One region of the Paenibacillus sp. FSL R7-0331 genome, then DNA from elsewhere that is predicted to be linked to it. Evidence: riboswitches for the same ligand, from Rfam matches in the RefSeq annotation. Region 1 holds a riboswitch; the other holds the start of a gene.
What was found. A riboswitch is a leader RNA that binds a small molecule or an ion and turns the genes downstream of it on or off. The one in region 1 is predicted to bind glycine.

Region 2: another riboswitch for glycine. It lies ahead of R70331_RS29720 (amino acid permease); the one in region 1 lies ahead of gcvT (glycine cleavage system aminomethyltransferase GcvT).

Annotation. Positions count from the first base shown of each region.
Region 1 covers NZ_CP009284.1:6,361,140-6,369,144, reverse strand. The annotation lists gene gcvPA (aminomethyl-transferring glycine dehydrogenase subunit GcvPA) at 1-1,205, opposite strand, end outside; gene gcvT (glycine cleavage system aminomethyltransferase GcvT) at 1,202-2,326, opposite strand; glycine riboswitch at 2,576-2,672, opposite strand; gene gcvH (glycine cleavage system protein GcvH) at 2,854-3,246, shown strand; gene R70331_RS27830 (OmpA/MotB family protein) at 3,717-4,604, opposite strand; gene R70331_RS27825 (flagellar motor protein) at 4,601-5,380, opposite strand; gene uvrB (excinuclease ABC subunit UvrB) at 5,560-7,551, shown strand; gene uvrA (excinuclease ABC subunit UvrA) at 7,971-8,005, shown strand, end outside.
Region 2 covers NZ_CP009284.1:6,827,759-6,835,763, forward strand. The annotation lists gene R70331_RS29715 (ABC transporter ATP-binding protein) at 1-92, shown strand, start outside; gene R70331_RS29720 (amino acid permease) at 180-1,565, opposite strand; glycine riboswitch at 1,705-1,784, opposite strand; gene R70331_RS29725 (MFS transporter) at 1,933-3,153, opposite strand; gene araA (L-arabinose isomerase) at 3,537-4,961, opposite strand; gene R70331_RS29735 (L-ribulose-5-phosphate 4-epimerase) at 5,016-5,711, opposite strand; gene R70331_RS29740 (xylulokinase) at 5,713-7,326, opposite strand; gene R70331_RS29745 (GntR family transcriptional regulator) at 7,586-8,005, shown strand, end outside.

The DNA of each region.
Region 1 (8,005 bases):
GAATTAATTTCACTGACGCTGCTTCCTTCAGGAAGCTTCAGCACGAATTCATTGAAGAACGGTGCAGTGAATGCAGGCGCTGCACCTGTAAGCTCGCCGAGCTTGGCTGCGGCATAATGGCTCTTGCGGATATTCAACTCGCCGACCTCGCGCATGCCCTCTTTACCCATAACGGACAGGTACACGGAAGCGCAGAGCGCGAGGAGCGCCTGGTTGGAGCAGATGTTGGAGGTCGCTTTTTCACGGCGGATATGCTGTTCGCGGGCCTGCAGCGTTAGTACAAAGCCGCGTTTACCGTTACGGTCAACGGTCTGGCCGACAATCCTGCCCGGCATGCGGCGCATTAGCGGCTCCGCTACAGCAAAGAATCCGCAGGTAGGACCGCCAAGTGAAGCCGGAATGCCCAGCGGCTGCGCATCACCGACTACAATGTCGGCTCCGAGCTTGCCCGGTGTTTCCAGAACGCCCAGTGCCAGCGGGTTGGCGCTGACTACAAGCAGTCCTTTGACGGAGTGAATCAGCGGTTCGATTGTGCGGAGGTCCTCGATCGCTCCAAAGAAGTTCGGGGACTGTACCAGCACAGCTGCGGTATCCCCGTCAATTGCTTCAGCAAGCTTAGCCTGATCGGTTACGCCGTCTTTATAATCAATTTCCACGACCTCAAGCCCCCAGGCACCGGCTGATGTAGCCAGTACTTGCCGGGCTTCGGGGTGGACGGTACGGGAAACAATCAGTTTTTTGCGTTTGGTTGCGCCTGCTGCCAGAACAGCTGCTTCTGCGAAGGCAGTAGCGCCATCATACATACTGGCGTTGGCCACCTTCATGCCGGTAAGCTCACAGATGTAGGATTGAAACTCGAAAATCGCCTGCAGCTCGCCCTGGCTGATCTCCGGCTGATACGGGGTATAAGCCGTATAGAACTCCGAACGGGAAATCACATGGTTGATGACAACCGGGATATGGTGGTCATAGATTCCGGCGCCGAGGAAGCTGGCGTGGGTATCGAAGTGGGCGTTCTTGTCGGCCAATTCTTTCATATGGCGGAGCAAGGCATATTCATCCAAAGCCTCTGACATCGGCATGGTGCCCTGATAGCGTACAGATTGCGGAATATCGATAAACAGCTCCTCCATGGACTGAATCCCGACGGCTTCCATCATCTCCTGGCGGTCCTGCTCAGTCATGGGCAGATAGCGGTGCTTCATTGCGGCTTCACTCCCTGGCTTTTTTTATAAAACGGTGCTTTGACTACTGCAGCCTTAAGCTGCCTGCCGCGAATCTCCACATAAATTTCGGTGCCGATTTCACTGTAGGCTGCATCGAGCAGCGCAAGTCCGAGATTACGCTTCAGCGTCGGGGACTGAGTTCCGGTCGTTACCTCGCCGATCTTGACGCCGTCTGCGTAGACGGGATAGTGGGAACGCGGAATGCCGCGGTCAATCATCTCAAGCCCGACCAGACGGCGGGGCAGCCCGGCTTCCTTCTGCTTCACCAGCGCATCCTTGCCGATGAAGTCTGCTTTATCCAGCTTGACGAAGAACTGCACGCCGGCTTCCAGCGGAGTGATATCTGCCGACAGCTCCTGGCCGTACAGCGGCAGCTTGGCCTCGAAGCGGAGCGTGTCGCGTGCGCCCAGCCCGGCCGGCGTCAGGCCATGCGGAGCACCCGCTGCCAGCAGGCCGTTCCACAAGGCGGCGGCTGTATCCAATGAGGCGTACAGTTCAAAGCCGTCCTCACCAGTGTAGCCGGTACGGGAGAGCAGGACTTCAACGCCGCAGACCTCAGCGCGCTCAATGAAGTGGAAAGGCTTCAGTTCTGCAACAGGAGCGGAGGTGACTTCACGGAGGATTGTTTCCGCCAGCGGCCCTTGCAGTGCCAGCAGCAACGTATCATCAGAGACATTCTTCAGGCTCGCTCCGCTGAACTCAGCAGTGAGATGCTCCTGCAGCCACTGGAAGTCCTTATCGATGTTGGAGGCGTTGACGACAAGCATGTAGCGTTCTTCACCAAGACGGTAGACGAGCAGGTCATCCACAACTCCGCCGTCCGGATACAGCATCAGTGTATATTGAGCCGCACCGTCAGCCAGCCGGCTGACATCGTTGGTGGTCATTTTTTGCAGAAAAGCTTCCGAGCCGCTTCCGCTGACCATGAATTCCCCCATATGCGATACATCGAACAGTCCTGCCTGCTGGCGGACCGCCTCATGCTCCTTGACGATTCCAGTGAACTGCACCGGCAGCTCCCAGCCGCCAAAATCAATGCATCTGGCCTCCGCGTAAGCGGAGTAAAGCCCGAAAAACGGTGTTCTCTTCAAAGCATCCATGTACTCACTCCCCTGATCTGATTACACATAAGCATAGCGGCTGTCCCGTACCCGTCCGGGCCGGCGCCTGTTTGGATAGACAACAAAAAAAGGACAGAGCGGACGCTAAAAATACGCACTTGTGCGCAAAAATAGCCTTCCGCTCTGTCCTTTGTACCTGAGAGTTACCCTGCCGGGACCAAATCCCGCAGGTTTCCCCGTTGGTGATCAGTGCGCTGCAGATACAGGGACTGATGCTCTCCAGAGATGCGTCCGGCAAAGGTCCTTTTGCCTGAGAGATTCACCCGCTCGCGGGCTTACTCCTTCGGCGCTGTCTTCAGGAGACAGTCTCTCCCTATGCCATCATTCGCAAACCATATGATGTTCTGATGTCTCCATTAAACCGGGTATTGGACCCCGCGTCAACAAAAAAACGTCAAAAAGATGACAAAATTAAATTTCCTGTCAGTTATATTGACATTGCGCAAGCCGATATCTTAGTCTATAACTACATTTACAACACCAAATTCGGAAATGAGGCGCTTGAAATGAGTGAAGTGTTAGACAACCTGCGGTACAGTGAAGAGCATGAATGGGCTCAGCAGGGTGAAGGACGCGTAGTGCGGGTCGGGATTACGGATCATGCCCAGCATCTGCTCGGGGACATCGTGTTTGTAGAGTTTCCTGAGGTAGGAGCTGCTATTTCCGCCGGGGACAGCGTAGGCAGCATTGAGTCTGTAAAGACAGTTTCCGAATTATATTCACCCGTCTCGGGAAAGGTGACCCGGATTAATGATGCGCTGGAGGCCAGCCCGGAGCTGCTTAATGACGAGCCTTACAGCGGCGGCTGGATCTTTGAGCTTGAGCTTGACGGGGAGTACAGCGAGGCTGTTGCCGGACTGCTGGATGCGGCTGCTTACCGTGAATTAATCGGGGAATAACAGCTGGACAATTTGTGCAAATGAAAACAGGCACTCCTGCCTTCGCCAAGGTAGGGGTACCTGTGTAATATAGAGGCGGATTCCGTATGCGGCTTACATCATGCTGCGCGGAGTCCGTCTTTTTCTGATGCCTCTTAAACTATCCTTAATAAAAGTTGGGGGATTTGTTAATCTCCGGGTAAAGCTGCGGGACGATCCGCCATAACAAGCACAATAGCCCCATGCCAATTAGTGCAAATGAAATCAGGAGAAGAAGGAGCCTGATAGTACGCTTTGGAGGTGCGTTGACGCGCAACACAAAACGGTAGAGAAAGATAGGGTAGAACGGAAACAGCAGCACTGCAGACATACCTATACACAGAAAAAATCTTATCTCGCCAGGGGAGGATGGACTCATCTGAATTCAGGCTCCCTGTCAGCAAAGTTTGGCAGTCTTACATTCTGCTGATTTCTTGGCTGAGACGAATCCGTTATTCCTCTTCCTGCAGCTGCCGGAGCACAATCAGCTCAACCCGGCGGTTTCTCTGGCGTCCCTCAGCGGTAGTATTGTCGTAAGCGGGCCGGGTGTCGGCATAACCCGCATACTGGAAGGTTCCCGGGTCCAGCCCCTCACTGTCCAGAAAAAAGCGTAAAACCGAGAGTGCGCGTGCCCCCGACAGATCCCAGTTGTCATTATACTGTGAGCCGGCAGATACGGGGGTATTATCGGTGTGGCCTTCGATGCTGATCGATGCGCCTATGCCGCTGAATAACCCGGATAGCTGGCGGAGTGCCGGAAAAGCAGGCGGCTTCAGCTCTGCCCGGCCGACATCGAACAAAAAGCGGTCGCTGAGCGTAATGGCAATACCCTGCGGCTTGTCCGCCACAAAGATCTGGCCGCCGAGATTATTGTCCTCAACATAAGCTGTGATTACGTTCATAAGGGCGTTAAGCTTGGCTTCCTGTTCGCGGAAAGCGAGCTCGCGCGCAGACGGCGGCTCATTCCCGTCCTGTTCTTCTGCGGCTGGTGTTCCGCCGGAGCCGCTGCCTGCATTGCCTGTTCCGCCGTTTACGGAATCATCGGTCCCGCCCGTGCTGCTTCCTCCGTTTTGCCCTCCGGCAGCAGGGGGGGCTTGAATTCCGTTCTCTCCATCCAGAACACCGCTTCCCCCATCCAGCACAGGGTTCCCGCTACGGAACGTTTCAGACAGGGAGCCCGTTACTATCCTGTACTTCTCGGTATCGAGACTGCTCATCGCATACATGACGACGAAAAAAATCAGCAGCAGCGTAATCAGATCCGCATAGGTAATCATCCAGCGGTCCCGGGGCTCGTGCTGTCCATCACTCTTGCGGCTGCGCCGGGTCCGTTGCTTCATGACAGGCCTCTGAAGGATCTCTCTATATCCGGTGAATCAGCGATAAAAGAGCTCAGCTTCTTGCGCACCAGATGCGGAGGATCCCCGTTCTGCAGGGACAGTATGCCGACCAGCAGCATCTCCATGCTGCTTAGCTCAGTCTGTGCACGGGATTTGATTTTGGAGGCGATGGGTAAAAAGATTAGATTGGCGCTGGCTACACCATACAAGGTCGCGGTAAAGGCGACAGCAATGGATGAACCAAGGCCTGACGGATCAGAAAGATTACTGAGCACATGAATAAGTCCCATGACGGTTCCGATAATCCCCATGGTCGGGGCGTATCCTCCGGCAGCCTCGAAAATTTTGGCATAGCCTTCATATTTCAGTTCTTTGGCATCCATATCCAGCTCCAGAATCTGGCGTACCTGGTCCGGATCAGTACCGTCGACGATGAGCAGCAGCCCTTCACGGGTAAAAGGGTCGGGATGCTCCTCTGCCTGCTTTTCCAGTGCAAGCACACCGCCTCTGCGCGTAATAGCCGCCATCGAGATCAGTTCCTGGGCTTTATCCAAATCTGTGTCAGGCTGTCTGCCAAAAGCAAGGCGCAGCGCAGCGGGTACAGAGCGCAGCTTGGAAGCGGGGAAGCTAATCAGCACCGCAGCGAGCGTGCCTCCGAATACAATAAGGGCGGCGTTTGGCTGAAGCAGTCCCGGCAGCGTGCCGCCTTCCCGGAAAAAACCGCCGATAAGCGCGGCCAGCCCGGTCAGGAGGCCGATAATTGAGGTGATATCCATAGACCAGTCTCCTTAGATTTCTATATATTATGGTTTGCATCCATGTAGGCAACACTGTATAATAAACGGGAACACGCATTCTTATCTTCCATATTTTTTATACCGTATGGGATCAGCGCATTCAGACCACAATTAGTGGTATATTAATATATTTTAGACGATAGAGGGGAGACGGGCAAATGAGTGATATTGTCGTCAGTACGCAGACTTTTAAACTGGAGTCCGAGTATACACCCCAGGGCGATCAGCCTCATGCCATAGAAGAATTATTGAACGGCATCCGGCAGGGTAAGAGACACCAGACGCTGCTGGGAGCAACGGGTACAGGCAAGACCTTTACCATTGCACAAATGATATCCAAGCTTAACCGTCCTACACTGGTTATTGCGCACAACAAGACGCTTGCTGCACAGCTGGCCAGTGAGTTCAAGGAGTTTTTTCCAAGCAATTCCGTCGATTACTTCGTCAGTTACTACGATTACTATCAGCCTGAAGCCTACATTCCCTCCTCCGACACTTACATCGAGAAAGATTCCAGCATTAATGAAGAGATAGATAAGCTGCGCCACTCGGCAACGAGCTCACTGTTTGAACGGCGTGATGTTATTATTGTGGCGAGCGTATCGTGTATTTATGGTCTCGGATCGCCGCAGGAATACGGTAGCCTCTTGCTCTCTTTACGTGTCGGAATGGAGAAGCCGCGCAATCAGATTCTGAGCCGGCTGGTGGATATCCAGTATCAGCGCAATGATCTTAACTTTGTGCGGGGTACCTTCCGTGTACGCGGTGATGTGGTCGAAATCTTCCCGGCCTCCCAGGGGGAGCACGCCATCCGGGTTGAACTGTTCGGTGATGAGATTGAGCGGATTACAGAAATTGATGTGCTGACCGGAGAGCTGATCGGCGAGCGCGATCATATTGCGATTTTTCCGGCCTCTCACTTTGTTACCCAGGAAGAGACCATGCGAGTCGCAGTAGTCAATATTGAACGTGAGCTTGAGGAGCGGCTGGCCGTTCTGCGTGATGCAGGCAAGCTGCTCGAGGCACAGCGCCTGGAGCAGCGGACACGCTATGATATCGAGATGATGAAGGAGGTCGGCTTCTGTTCGGGGATCGAGAACTATTCCGGACCGCTGACCTTCCGGGAGCCCGGGGCTACTCCTTACACGCTGATGGATTACTTCCCGGATGACATGCTGATTGTCATCGACGAGTCGCATGTTACGCTGCCTCAGATCCGGGCCATGTATAACGGTGACCGGGCGCGCAAGACGGTGCTGGTTGAGCACGGCTTCCGCCTCCCGTCTGCACTGGATAACCGTCCGCTGCAGTTCGAGGAGTTCGAAGACAAGGTGAACCAGATTGTCTATGTCTCAGCGACACCGGGACCCTACGAGATGGAGCACTGCGAAACAATGGTGCAGCAGATCATCCGGCCTACCGGCCTGCTTGATCCGATTATCGAGGTGCGCCCGACAGAAGGGCAGATTGATGATCTGATTAATGAGATCCGTGAACGTGTAGCACGGGACGAACGGGTATTGGTGACCACACTGACCAAGAAAATGTCAGAGGATCTGACGGATTACTTTAAAGAAATCGGCATCAAGGTCCGTTATATGCACTCTGATATCAAGACGCTTGAGCGGATGGCGATTCTGCGGGATCTCCGGCTCGGTACGTTCCATGTCCTTGTGGGTATTAACTTGTTAAGAGAGGGTCTTGATCTTCCAGAAGTATCTCTGGTTACTATACTGGATGCTGACAAGGAGGGCTTCCTGCGTTCTGAGCGCTCACTGATCCAGACGATCGGACGTGCCGCCCGTAACTCAGAAGGACGGGTCATCATGTATGGCGACCGGATTACCGACTCAATGGAGAAGGCGATTAGCGAAACCGAACGCCGCCGGGCGATTCAGATTGCTTATAACGAGCAGCACGGGATTACACCGACGACAATCAACAAGAAGATCCGCGAAATCATCGAAGCCACTAAGGTGGCCGAGTCCAAAGCCGATTATCTCACTGGTGCTGGCGGCAAGCTGAATAAGAAAGACAAGCAGAGCCTGATGCAGCGTCTGGAGGCCGAGATGAAGGACGCCGCCAAGAACCTGCAATTCGAGCGTGCCGCTGAGCTTCGAGACGCTTTATTGGAGCTGCGGGCCGAGTAAGGTCACAACAGGAATTTAACAGAACGGCTCTTTTCCGGCCGTTCTTTTTAGATAAGCAGACATCATAATACTTTAGGTCTTGCGCATCCCGAAGGGACAGCCTGCAGTTAATGCTCTTTGCGCATTCCGAAGGAACAGCTTTGTAGTTGAGGCACTTGCGCATCCCGAAGGGACAGCCCTGCAGTTGGCGCATTCCGCAGGAACAGCCCCCGGAGCGCCAAAAGTTCAAGCGGTCCCGCAGGGACAAGCGATCCCAACACCCAAGTAACTGAGTCCGACCAACCCAGCTCCTTCGCCAACCCTTGCGGGTGTCCAGAGGGTACAACCCTTGGGGCCCTCCCTTGGCAAAGGGAGGGTTTGGGAGGGGGCGAAAATGTTTTCCCAAAATATTTCCGTATTTGAAATTGGAGGTTTTACCGTTGGCGAACGAAAGTATAGTAATCAAAGGCGCGCG
Region 2 (8,005 bases), 470 kb from region 1:
TGGACTGTGCAGTAATCAAGGACCCGGTTGCCGGCTCCCCGATGATCGTACCCAAGGGCCGCTATCATGCCGGTTATGTACCTGTTTCTTAACAGACAGGCTTTAGCGGATACACAGGACTCACTACAAATAAAAGCACCCCGGTTAGGGAGTGCTTTTATTTGTGTTCCGATTTATAGCTAGAGCTGATGCCCCGCCTCCGTATTAATTCCGGTCTCCCCGCGGCTCTTCTGCTTCCTGCTTCTCACCGAATACAGGACGAATAGCAAAATGAACCAGACCGGAGTGAACAGCAGCGCCGGACGGGTCTCCTCGGCAATCAGCATAATGATCAGGATCGCCGCGAACAGCGCCAGAACAATGTAGTTAACGGCCGGAGTAAACGGTGCCTTAAACTTGGAGGCAGCCTGCAGGTCCGGCCGGTTCCGCTTGTATTTGATGTGGCATACCAGTACGACGCCCCAGACCCAAATGAAGCAAATGGCGCTGACCGTGGTTACAATGCCGAAGGCCTGCTCCGGAACCAGCTTGCTCAGCAGCGCACCGGCTGAAACAACCAGTGTAGAAATGAACAGCGAATGGGCCGGCACATGATTTTTGTTCAGCTTGCCGAACCGGGCAGAGGCCTGATCCTTGCGGCTCAGATTGTAGAGAATCCGGCTGGTCGAGAACATCCCGCTGTTGCAGGCCGATGCGGCTGAGGTCAGCACGACAAAATTGATAATCCCGGCAGCAATCGGAATACCCACGAGGCTAAAGGTTCTTACAAACGGACTCTCCGCCGGGCTGAGCTGGGTCCACGGGTTAACGCACAGCAGAACGAACAGCGCGCCAACGTAGAAGAACAGAATCCGCAGCGGGATTTTGTTAATTGCTGACGGGATATTTTTCTCAGGATCAGCGGTTTCTGCCGCCGACACCCCTACGAGCTCTACACCGACATAAGCAAATACGACCATCTGGAAGGAGAACAGGAAGCCTGTGATGCCGTTCGGGAATACCCCGCCGTGCTGCCACAGGTTGCGGACCGTTACCGTTCCTGCATCTGTTTTGAAGCCCATGACGAGCAGGACAATCCCAAGCCCGATCAGGGCAAGGATCGTAACTACCTTGATCAGTGCGAACCAGAATTCCAGCTCGCCGAAGCTTTTGACGGTCAGCAGATTAAGTCCCAGCAGAATAATTAAGCAGATAACGGCAGGTATCCACTGCGGGATATCAAACCAGTATTGTACATAGACACCGACCGCAATGACATCGGCCATCGCCGTCATAATCCAGCAGAACCAGTACGTCCAGCCTGTAACAAAAGCAGCCTTCGGCCCCAAATAATCCTCAGCTATATCCGTAAAGGACTGGTATCCCGCCTTGGACAGCAGCAGCTCCCCCAGTGCCCTCATCACAAAAAATACAGCGATCCCCACAATCAGGTAAGTGAACATAATCGACGGACCTGCTTTTTCAATAGCCCGTCCTGATCCCAGGAATAATCCTGTGCCAATGGTTCCTCCAATTGCGATTAACTGAACGTGCCGGTTAGCCAGCTCTCTCTTTAACTCTGCCATGCCTGTTTCCCCCTTATGATTACAGCCTGCTGCTGCCAATAAAAAAAGAGACTGGATATGATCATCCAATCTCCCGGCTCATAAGAATATCAAACACTATCCGCCCTGCAGGCAGCAGCCCGCAAGGCAGATAAATATTCAGTACTCTTCTGTCCTTTTGCCTGAGATTGTGAACCCTTCGGCGCTGCGGTAGCCCGCAGTCTCTCCAGAAGCTGCTCCTGCTATAGTGTGATCCATAGCATTCATAGCCTGTAGTGTATTAAGTTGGTGAAGCGTTAATGCATTCTGATATTCTAACATATTACTCGCGGTGTGAGTATTAGAGCTGTGAAAAAAGTCTCATTTCCAATTTTATACTTACGTGCGCCTAACCCTGTACCTGCTCCTCCTCAGCCTTTCCGTAAAACTTAAGAAAAACAATGATACCGATCAGCGCTACAACGATGCCCGACCAGAAAAACCATACCTGCACCCCGTACCGCTCAGCAACCGGTCCGGCCAGGGCCAGCCCGATTGGAGAAGACAGCATCCCGATGCTGGAAACGAGCGAAATGACCCGCCCTAACGTTTCCGGCTCATAAGCCTTCTGAATCATCGCCATATAGGGGCCGTTGAACAGCGGCGCAGCAGCGCCCATGAGGAAGGACAGCACAGCAAAGGCTACGAAGGCCCCGCTGCCGACTACTCCGCTAAGCAGGCAGGTCAGGCCGATAATAACAAGGCTTACGCTCATATAGGTGGAGTCACGCCACTTGGAGGACAATACCGACAGCAGTACGCCACCCAGGATCATGCCAATGCCGAATACCGCCTCTATAACACTCGCGCTGTATCCGCCCCGGCCAAAGTGCTCCAGCGTCATCAGCGGGAACAGCATGGCCAGCGGCATAAAGACAACACTGAAGCCGGCCATGGCGATTGTAATGAACACGATCGGCTTTACGGAAACAAAGGTCCGCCAGCCGAGAATGAACTCCTGCCGGAAGGATGGTGCCTGCACCGCCTCCGGTTTCGGCTGATGGATCTTTACCATCAGCAGCATGACGTTGGCAATCAGCGCACCTGCCACATCAAGCAGGAGCACTGTTCCCAGCGATGTAGCCGAGTATACGGCAATCCCCAGCGCCGGTCCCAGGATGCTGGAAGCGGAGAAGACCATCTGCTGCCAGCCTGCTACCCGGGTTAACTGGTCCTCCGGGGCGATCAGCGGGACGGCCGCCTGGAACGACGGCGCATGGAATGAGGAGGCCACGGAGCGGATGAACAGGACGACATACACGACCCACAGGCCCGGATCACCCCACAGGTAATAAGCGCCCAGGGCCAGGCTGGTTACAGCAATCAGACTGTCTGAGATGATCATGGTCAGCTTGCGGTTCCAGCGGTCCAGCAGCACACCGATAAACGGCCCCAGGATGGCCTGCGGCAGGAAGCCGACAAGTCCGGCAACCATCAGTACAGAGGCTGATCCTGTCGTTTCGGTTAAATGCCAGATAATCGAGAACTGCACCATCGATGAAGTCAGAATCGAGAAGATCTGACCGCTGAAGATGAAGGCAAATGTCCTCTTCCAGTGCATATGATTCATAAATTGCAGCCTCCCAAAAATAAAATAATTTCTCTTGTCAATTTGCCGATAATCAAAAAAACAGACCCAAGTCCAGTGGGCTTGAGTCTGCTTGCTTTACGTATCAGAACAGGGCATAGCCAAATAAGGCTCTGCCATATAACCGTGCGGTTCGCGGTCTATGTCCCATACGTAATAAAACAAGCAACTCAAAAAAGCCCACCTTACCGGTGAAACAAGCTCTTCCGGGTACTCATCTTAAACGTATGAAATAGATCATAGTCCGCAAGCCTCCTTATCGTTAATTAGCCGTATCTTATCACCGGGAATAGAAGGTGTCAAACCTAAAACCGCAAAAAAAAAGCAGGTAAGCCACCGCTTACCCGCTCCCCGCTACTATACCTTTATTTGATGATTACATATTCCAAGCCTACAAGCTTAGCGTAGCTGACGATCTGGTCTGTAGTCAGGTTCAGGGAAACCACGGTGTGGTGACCGCCGCCGTTCTCGATCCAGGCCTTCACTCCGTCCTGGAAGTTAGGCTTAACCTTCCACAGCACACGGGCTACCGGAAGGTTAGGAGCCGCAACCTCAGGCTCGAAGGCTTCCACTTCATTGATCAGCAGCTTGTAGTGTGTGCCGAAGTCTGCCATCGAGACAACAACGCCTTCGCCTGCTTTGCCGTCAAATACAAGGCGGGCCGGATCTTCACGGTCGCCGATACCCAGCGGCGATACCAGCACCTTAGGCTTGCTGCTTGCCAGGCTTGGATCAACCTCAAGCATGTGGGACTGCAGAATGGCTTCCTTGCCTTCTGCCATCTCATACGTGTAGTCTTCCATAAAGCCGGTGTTCACGTTGTGGGCCATAACCTTCAGCAGGCGGTCAAGGGCAGCGGTCTTCCAGTCGCCTTCGCCGGCGAAGCCGTAGCCTTGAGCCATCAGGCGTTGCACCGCCAGACCCGGAAGCTGCTTCATGCCGTGCAGGTCTTCAAAGTTAGATGTGAACGCATTGTAGCCGCCGTTATCCAGGAAACGCTTCAGGGCAATTTCGTAGCTGGCCTGAACCTTAACGCTCGCTTCCCATGCTTCCTTGCTGTAGTTGCCGTAATCGAAATCGTACTGCTCTGCATATTCAGCGAACAGGGCGTTGATCTCTTCTTCCGTTACTTCGTTTACATAAGCAACCAGATCGCCGATACCGAAGTAGTCAACAGTCCAGCCGAACTGGATCTGAGCTTCTACTTTATCGCCTTCAGTAACCCCCACATTGCGCATGTTGTCGCCGAAACGGGCAACCTTGATGTTGAAGCTTTCGTTGTAAGCAACCGCTACGTCCATCCACTCGGCAATCTGCTTCTGGACATTAGGGCGCTGCCAGTAGCCTACAACCACTTTGTTCTGTTTGTTCAGGCGGGCATTGATGAAGCCGTACTCACGGTCACCATGGGCAGCCTGGTTCAGGTTCATGAAATCCATGTCGATGGTTGCCCAAGGAATGCTCTCATTGTACTGGGTAGCCAGGTGAAGAAGAGGCTTCTGCAGCAGATTGGTGCCGCGGATCCACATTTTGGCCGGGGAGAAGGTATGCATCCAGGTGATTACACCGGCAACCTCGTCACGGTAGTTGACTTCCTTCATGATGGTGGTGATTTTGTCCGCGCTGACTGCCAGATCCTGCAATACAAGCGGGTAAGGCAGAACGCCGCTGTTATTCAGTGCATCTACCATTTCCTGGGCGTGGGCTTTAACTTCTCCCAGAGCCACTTCTCCATACAGATGCTGCGATCCAACAACGAACCAGAACTGCTTGTCACTAACTGTTGTCATTTATATTCATCCTCTTCTCTTAAATTGTAATAGTAGGCTAATCTGTACCCAATATTACTTCTGGCCGTAGTAAGCGTCCTTGCCGTGCTTGCGCAGATAGTGCTTATCCAGAATCCGCTGCGGCAGCTCCTCGGCGAAATGATTCAGCTCACGGGCAAAATGGTTCATCTTAGCCACTTCCTCCAGCACCACACTGTTCATAACAGCGGAATGGGCATCCTTGCCCCAGGTGAATGGTCCATGACCCTTCAGCAGTACGCCGGGAACCGCCATAATATCAATGCCCCGCTGCTCAAACGTCTCGATGATCACATGTCCTGTCTCTGCTTCATACCCGCGGTCAATCTCCTCCTGTGTGAGGAACCGGGTACAAGGTACAGCGCCGTAGAAGGTGTCAGCATGCGTAGTTCCCATAACCGGAACATCAAGTCCCGCCTGCGCCCAGACGGTTGCCCACATGGAATGCGTATGCACAATGCCGCCAATTTCCTTGTAATGCTTATACAGCACAGCATGGGTTGGTGTATCCGAGGAAGGTCTCAGCTCGCCCTCAACAACGTTACCGTCAAAATCGACAACGACCATATCGCTGGCTTTCATTTTTTCATAGCTGACTCCGCTTGGTTTAATGACGAACAGGTTACGCTCACGGTCAACCGCGCTCACATTACCCCAGGTGTACTTGATGAGTCCTTGCTTAGGCAGATCCAGATTGGCCTGGAATACCTCTTCCTTCAATTGCTCTAACACATTAACCCCTCCCGTTCTCTACCAGATGATCTACCGCAGCCTGCTCAATCGCCAGTCCTTCCACATACCGCTCCATGAAGAGCTCAAAGCCCTTAACGTCAGCTGCATCCGGATGAATGATCTGTCCTTCCGTATCCTTAAATACCTTGTTATCGAGAAAATCGTCCAGACGCTCCTGCTGCTCCCTGTTCTGCATGAACGCGGCCAGAATCGCCATCCCCCAGGCACCGCCCTCGCTGGCTGTTGCCATTACGGAGACAGGTACGTTCATCGAGGCTGCCACGATCCTTTGACCGACAACCGGCGTTTTGAACAAGCCGCCGTGCGCCAGAATGCTGTCGATTGCGACATTTTCCTTCTTGGTGAGGATATCCATCCCGATCTTCAGCGCGGCAAAAGCGGTAAACAGGTGCGTACGCATAAAGTTAGCCAGATTGAAGCGGCTCTCAGGCGAGCGGACGAACAGCGGGCGTCCCTTCTCGATGCCTGTAATATTCTCCCCGGAAAAATAACCGTAGCTCAGCAGGCCGCCGCCGTCGGCATCCGCCTCAAGCGCTTTGTTAAACAGCACGCTGAACAGCTTGCCGGAATCCGTCTGGAAGCCCATAGCCTCCGCAAACTCACGGAACAGGCCGACCCATGCGTTGATGTCACTGGAGCAGTTATTCGCATGCACCATCCCTACCGGACTGCCGTCCGGCGTAGTAACCATATCAATCTCCGGATACACAGCGGACAGATCGTTCTCTAGCACGATCATCGCGAACACGGAGGTACCTACAGAGATGTTACCGGTGCGTTTTCTTACACTGTTGGTAGCAACCATGCCTGTTCCGGCATCACCCTCAGGAGGGCACAGCGGAATACCTGGCTGCAAGTCCCCGGACACGTCCAGAATCGCCGCACCCGCTTCGGTTAGTACGCCTGCCTGCTCGCCTGCATGATACACCTTTGGCAAAAGCTCTCCAAGCTTCAAAGAATAGCCCTTGGCTGCTGTCAGCTCGTCGAACTGCTTGACCATTGCCGGATTGTAATCCTGCGCAGCTTCATCAATCGGGAAAATCCCTGAAGCATCGCCGATTCCGATTGCTTTCGTTCCGGTCAGCAGCCAGTGGATGTACCCGGCCAGTGTGGTTACAAAATCAACGTTCGGCACATGTTCTTCCTTGTTAAGAATCGCCTGATACAGATGGGCAATGCTCCACCGCTCAGGGATGTTGAACTGGAACTGTTCAGTCAGCTCCTTGGCCGCAGCTCCGGTTGTCGCATTACGCCAGGTCCGGAACGGAACCAGCAGCTCTCCCCTGCTGTCAAAAGCCATATATCCGTGCATCATGGCCGAGAATCCGATTGACCCCACCTTACTCAGGGTGACTTCGTATTTCTGCTGTACTTCCTGCTTCAATTCACTGTAGGCAGTCTGCAGGCCCTTGATAATATCATTCAAATCGTACGTCCAATATCCGTCAACCAGCTGGTTCTCCCACTCGTAGCTGCCGGAGGCAACCGTCTCAAACGTCTGGTCAATCAGTACCGCCTTGATACGTGTGGACCCAAATTCGATACCCAGCGAGGTTCCTCCCTCAAGTATCGCTTGCCTGATGTTCTGATCCATGCCCACGTTACTCCTCCCTAGCCAACCTGTTATAATTGCAATAATAAAAAGAAGGCGCTTCCCTTTAACAGCTCCAGTATAATTTTTTGTTCGTACATTTGTCAATACAACTTGTAAGATATACATACAAATTTGCTTTGTATTTATACATATGCGCCAGCAGATTATAATAAGCTAATATCTGTGTTACAATATGTACGTACAACTTTAACATAAGCTTTACATTCCGTTCTGAACTACCTCGAAAGAAGTGAGTCCGATGAAGACGAAATACCAGATTATTTTTGATGATATAAAAAGCAATATTCTATCCGGGGCCTACAGTGTGGGGGAGCAGATTCCTACCGAGCTGGCCTTGCAGGAGACGTACAATGTCAGCCGGCAGACGGTGCGCAAGGCGATCCTTGAGCTGTCTAATGAAGGTTTTTTGCGCAGCGAAAAAGGCTCCGGCACCTATGTCAGCAGCCAGTTCCGCTCCAAAGCGGCAGGCGGCTCCAGCAAGCGGACGATCGGCGTTATTACCACCTACCTCTCGGACTATATCTTTCCTTCTATTATCCGCGGGATTGAGGGGCGGCTGAATGAGGATAATTATTCACTGCTGCTAGCCAGCACCAATAATGATGTAGCCCAGGAGAAGAAGGCGCTGGAGATGATGCTCTCCTTCGGGGTAGACGGC